Regions from separate parts of the Paenibacillus sp. TAF43_2 genome, predicted to be linked through region 2. Evidence: riboswitches for the same ligand, from Rfam matches in the RefSeq annotation. Region 2 holds a riboswitch; the other holds the start of a gene.
What was found. A riboswitch is a leader RNA that binds a small molecule or an ion and turns the genes downstream of it on or off. The one in region 2 is predicted to bind cyclic di-GMP.

Region 1: another riboswitch for cyclic di-GMP. It lies ahead of AB4Z17_RS28965 (transglutaminase-like domain-containing protein); the one in region 2 lies ahead of AB4Z17_RS06135 (SpaA isopeptide-forming pilin-related protein).

What each region holds. Positions count from the first base shown of each region.
Region 1 is NZ_JBFRDK010000210.1:6,696-9,849, reverse strand. Features, by position in the region: gene AB4Z17_RS28965 (transglutaminase-like domain-containing protein) at 365-1,174, opposite strand; cyclic di-GMP riboswitch class I at 1,187-1,265, opposite strand; cyclic di-GMP riboswitch class I at 1,317-1,395, opposite strand; gene lysS (lysine--tRNA ligase) at 1,564-3,096, opposite strand.
Region 2 is NZ_JBFRDK010000018.1:22,294-25,447, reverse strand. Features, by position in the region: gene AB4Z17_RS06145 (DEAD/DEAH box helicase) at 1-1,013, opposite strand, end outside; gene AB4Z17_RS06140 (hypothetical protein) at 1,208-1,669, opposite strand; cyclic di-GMP riboswitch class II at 1,915-1,998, shown strand; gene AB4Z17_RS06135 (SpaA isopeptide-forming pilin-related protein) at 2,030-3,154, shown strand, end outside.

The DNA.
Region 1 (3,154 bases), on a different contig from region 2:
GCACGCCGCCAGCGTTCGTCCTGAGCCAGGATCAAACTCTCCAAATTGGTGTTTGAAATGCTCATTACTTTTTTATCGCTTTTTTCGCTTATCCCGAAGGATTTGCGAGGCAGTTATTACTCGTTGTTCAGTTTTCAAAGAGCAATCTTTTCTCTCTTGTCGACCGTGTATCTCGTTGGCGACCTAGATAATATATCATAGGCGTATATAGCATTGCAAGTGTTTTTTTCATTATTTACGAAAAAGTTTTCAACACTCCTATTTGCCTTCTATTTGCGTAATCGTTGCTTCGCTTCCTCCTCACCTATATTGAAGAAAGACATAAAAAAACGAGCTCTGCGATTTCCGCAAGCTCGTATGACTTCTAATATGTTTTTGTAACTGTATATTGAGCTGCATCCTTGATAAGCTCATACTTTTTCTTGCCCTTCTTTAGACCCGCATCAACTGTCGTATCAATCGTAACCCATTTCCCATCCAAGTATACTTCGTTCCAAGCATGATAAACATCCACATAAGTAGATTGTCCCATCAAGAGCTTCGTAGGAATATCCACGCTCCGCAGCATTGCCGCAAACAATGAAGCGTATCCGTAGCAAATATCCTTTCTCGATTTAAATGTGCGATCAATATTGGGGAGGTAATCAACTGACAGATTAGCAGCTAATTGATTATCATAACTTACATTCGTAATAATATACTCGTAGATTGCCTTTACTTTCTCCATATCCGTTTTTTTATTGCTCGCTAATTCTTTTGCCTTGACGATGGCGCTGCTCGCATTCGACCAGTCAATGTTCTGGATGGAATTCAAGTACAAAACCTTGTTGTCTTTTAAATCAAGCGTCACGGTTTCTTTCTTCGCCAGTTTGTATTTGTTGCCTGTTGTATTCTCTAGAAGAGATATCGTATATTCGCCATTGCCAAGCTGCAATGGAAACTTCTCAGCTGTTTTTCCGCTGGTTAGATTATATGTATAATTTGATGCGCCTTTTGCGATCATAAGCTTCGTTTTCACTTTAGTGCTCACTGCATATTGTACGGAGACAACACCTTTATCTAAATTCCCCGTGTTGAGCCAATCAGAAGAGTCCGCTTCATTTGCCTGAACGACCGTTACATGGATGGATGCAAAAAGAACAAAAGCTGCGATGACTAACATAAATTTACGCATGAATATACTCCCTTCGGTAGCTGGCTGCCATCTTACGGAAGGCCCTTTAGCTTTGCGTCCCTACCTTTCGATAGGTTTGCCATTATCGTGTGAAGCGCTTTGTGATGAATTTCCCCTATACAAACAAAAAAAAGCCTGTTCATTCGGTAGCTGGCTGCCATCATACGGAAGGCCCTTTAGCTTTGCGTCCCTACCTTTCGATAGGTTTGCCGTTATCGTGTAGCGCTTTATTAGTTCTATTCTACCATATGAATCTAGCAAATCAATAGATTGTACTACAATATCAATCATAATTTGAATGTTTTTAAGGATTGTTGTTGCAAATTCTCGATATTAGAAAAAAAAAGAACCGTTGGCTGCTAAAAGCCAAACGGTTTCTTGTTTCTTTCTTATTCAGCAGAACGCTGATCTCTCATATGAGGGAACAACAGTACATCACGAATAGATGGAGCATCTGTTAGAAGCATGATCAATCGGTCGATACCGATTCCTAGTCCGCCTGTTGGCGGCATGCCGTATTCCAGAGCGCGGATAAAGTCTTCATCCATCTCATGCGCCTCGTCATTTCCATGCTCACGCTCAACAAGCTGCGACTCGAAACGCTCACGCTGATCGATCGGATCGTTAAGCTCCGTAAATGCATTAGCATGCTCGCGTGCTACGATGAATAGCTCAAATCGATCGGTGAAGCGTGGATCCGCTTCGCTCTTCTTAGCAAGCGGCGAAATAGCAACCGGATGTCCTGTAACAAAGGTTGGCTGAATAAGCGTATGCTCACCGAACTGTTCAAAGAAGGCGTTGAGAATATGACCAAATGTCATATGCGGATCAACGGCAACTTTGTGTTCTTTCGCCAAACGATGGGCTTCCTCGTCGCTCATTTCCACGCCGAAATCTACGCCAGTCGTTTCTTTGACAAGCTCAACCATGCTGACACGGCGCCACTGAGGCGTCAAATCAATCTCTTGGCCTTGATAAGTGATTTTCGTTGTTCCAAGAACCTCTTGTGCAATATGTGCGATGACATTCTCTGTCAATGCCATAATATCCTTGTAATCAGCATAAGCCTCGTAAAGCTCAATCATTGTAAACTCTGGATTGTGGCGAGTCGAAATCCCCTCATTCCGGTATACACGGCCGATCTCATATACTTTCTCCAATCCGCCTACAATTAGTCGCTTCAAATGAAGCTCGATTGCAATACGCATGTAGAGCTGCATGTCCAGCGCATTATGATGCGTTTCGAAAGGCCGTGCTGCAGCACCGCCTGCAATGGAATGCAGTGTTGGTGTTTCTACTTCTAAATACCCGCGGGAATCTAGGTAGCGACGCATGGATTGAATGATTTTGGAACGAGTAATAAAGGTTTGTTGGACGTCGGGATTCACGATAAGGTCAACATAACGCTGACGATAACGAAGCTCTACGTCTTTTAAGCCATGATATTTATCAGGCAATGGAAGAAGCGACTTTGTCAAAACTTCAATATCACGTGCTTTGACAGAGACTTCGCCTGTATTCGTTTTGAATACAACGCCTACTACGCCAATGATATCACCGATATCCAGCAAATCAAAAGCTGCAAACTTATGCTCTTCAACGGAATCTTTACGAACATATATTTGAACCTTGCCGCTCAAATCTTGAATCGTAGCAAAACCCGCTTTGCCCATGCCGCGTTTCTGCATAATACGGCCAGCAATACGCACTTCAACCGCTTTTTCTTCTATTTCTTCTTTGCTGAGCCCTTCATAGGCTTGTACAATATCTTTGGCGTTATGAGTGCGTTCGAATTTTCGGCCAAATGGATCCACACCTAACCCTCTAAGCTCGTCCAATTTGTTTCTGCGAATTTGCAAAAGCTCACTTAGCTCCTGCTGTTCATTGTTTTCTTGTTCCACTTCTTTCATCTCCTTGATCATTCGGCAAAAGCAAGCAGCTGTCACCGGATTCATGCAGCAAAATCTCGTTTCGCAATAA
Region 2 (3,154 bases):
CGGCTTCGCCCCATCCCAATGCACGCCATGCAATAGGCGCAGTGCCTCCCGCACGCTGCACATGCCGTGCGGTGCATTTGCGCCTCGCCGCTCCCACAGCGCAAACAGCTGCGCTCCCGCCTTCGGCGCCCTAAAGCGTCCAATCGCCCGCCACACACGGTGGCGATTGATCCGCTCAGGCGCACCTGCCCGAGCAGCGAAGCAAGCTGGAGCAATTCTCTCCAGCTTGACGTCGCACCGGGACAGCTTGCGCTAGACAACAGGGCGTGCGCCTCGCTTCGCAAAAGCGCACGTCCCTGCAGCATACCCGCGGCAAGCTTCGCTCCTACCGCGATCTCTCCCAGCTCTTCAGCGCTATAAACTCCCGCTTCCTCGCCACCCACACGCTTAGCGCTGCTAAGCTTTTCACCATTATTCGCAAGCACTGCTCCTCCTATTTCCCCAACCACAGCGCCCCTTACCTTCTCCCACCTCTCCACTAAACTAAAAAGCTTCTCTATCGCCAACGCTCCTTTCCGCTTCCCTCGACTACTCAAAAAGCGCCAACGACTCCCCAAACTAATCTTGCTATTTTCACCTGCTTGCTCTACTTCTCCACTGTATTTCCGATAATTTCTCTCCAGCTCGCTAGATTTCTGATTACTACTATTCAACCCGCCAGTTACTGCATCTCCACCCGCCCCATTAGCTTTTGCTTCCTCCGCACATGCCGTCAACAGCTCAATCGCCTCATGATCAGCATTTCGTCCTCCTTCATTTAAGCTTTTACTCGCACCGTTTCTGCCGCCGCTGCCACGTTTAATAGCCGCATCCCAAAGCTCCACTGCAATGCAGGCCTCCCCGAGCGGCAGCTCTTCTTTTAGAAGCCATCCCTCCTCTGCGATCTCGTAGTTCAAGAATCCCGCTTCACCAAACGCTCCATGCATCCAGAAGTATTTATCTACCATTGCCTTGATAGTCAGTCGAGCCTGCCAGCAGCCTTTCACTTTAACAACATACAATTGAGCCTTCATCTCTATTCGCTCCCTTGACACTTTATAGAACTGACTTCTTTATTCATCTGTGAAGTTAACTATGGCCTCTCCCTTCCCAGACAAAAGGAGAATGATGTTGGCAAGCACTGTAAACAAAAAAAAGCACACCCAACAACGCAATTGCGTTATTGAGTGTGCTTCACTCCGACTATTTCATTACCGTAGAGTATATACTAAAATGGCATTTTCGACAAATCTGTCGGATTTTGCAAATCAATTAGCACCGCATGATCGGAAAGCGACACAACTCCTTCTGCCTGGAGCAGCCATAGCAGCTGAGTTCCATCCACACCCTCTGTTTGAGAGCGCTTACCGTCTTCGCTTCCAGACAGCGGATTAGATCCATTAGAGTGAATCCTGACCTCATCGCCCTTTCTAGCTAATCGTTCAACAATAGCCAGTGTCTCCTCTGTAACCCCTTGATCTACGATCGTCAAACGAACGTTTTTTCCCATTCGCCGAGAGAAAGAAAACAGCGAACGTACATACCATTCCATATTGTTTTGCTGAACGTCAGCTACGAGCACATAATGCTTGCTGGATTGCTGGCGCCCTCGCCAAATTCGATACGCCAGATGCACCGACAATGCAGCCAAAGCATAACAGCCAATAACAAGAAGTAGAAGTTCAAACATGGCGGCCACCTCCTCTTTGTGACACTATATGCCATGAAGAGCCCACTGGTTCCGCAATCAAGGGACAAGGTGACAAAATGTGTGTTATGCCAAAAATATATCCTGCTTTATGATGATTATTAGTCATTTTCTGACAAAGAAACACCCTTGAGCAATTTCCAATACATGTTATCATTTTAATATGAAAGCATGCATATCTAACCGGTGCACGCATATAGAAAGGGAGAGTGGATTTTCACAATCAAAATAACTAGGGAAGCGATGAAGTATAATCTACAATTGGACACTTGGATTATATGGAGCTAGTAGTGTAACCGGCCCTCTTGGAACCCCACTACGTATCTAAGAGGAGAGTGAAAGATGCGTTATTTTAGGAAAAAAATCAGTTTAGCCCTGGCTCTGTTATTAATTTTTTCGTTGTCGCTTAGTTCCCTTGCCATGGCGGAAGGTGATAGCAATCAAGGTACAAATGCTGCGGCACTCGTAGATGAGAATAGCTGTCCACAGTATTCATCGGATCGCAAGGATGTCATTGCCACGCATTCCAACATCGTAGTCAATAATAACGGAACAGCTACCGCTACGTTCCAGACGTTAAAAGATTGTGTTAGAGTCAGCTTCTCCGGCTATGAAGGCCCTGCTGACTGGGCACCTGGACCCGGCGATACAACCATTCCATACAACAAGCAAACATTTTTTGAGGGACAGTCTATTATATATCCAAAAGCAGGTACTTACTCCGTTACGATTAACATTCCAAGATGCTTGCCTTATCAATTAGATATCTATAGCGGAGATTTAATTAAGACATTAGGTCCCGGCGCTCATGGTGACAAAATTTTAGCATGGAATCTAAAGCTTTCGAACAGCTGTACGGGCAGTATCATCATCAACAAATTTTTAAATAATGTCGAAGGGGCTCCTCATGTTGGCATTACCTTCGAGCTTTGGAAAGACGGTAAATTAGTCAAAAGCGGCGTTACCAATAGTAACGGTATTCTGCAATTCAACGAATTGCCTATCGGCACCTACACATTAAAAGAATTAACCTTAGATGGCTTTACCACCGATTTAGTGGCTACCCAGCAGATCGTAGTAACCACAGATAACTCTGTGCGAAAAGCAGTTATCAATACGGCTAAGCTCAAACTTGAAACGGCCTGCTCCGCCGACCCGAATAAAACAAGAGCTTGGAAAGTAACCAATGAGAGTAACATTGAGGTTTCTTATTCATGGGAAATTCCAAATTCCACTCAAACAGGAAATGGTGTAATACCTGGAAAAGGATCCGTAAGCTTTTCAACGAATACGGAGCTCGTCAACCCAACTGATCCACAAGCTGTACCTAATACGCTGAAGATCCATTGGGGCAAGGAGAAAGAGCTTTCACTTGTGAACGCAGGCGAAACCTGCTCTACGCCTACTCCAACACCGTCAGCGACACCTACTGCTACTCCAACTTCTACACCGGAGAGCACACCTACA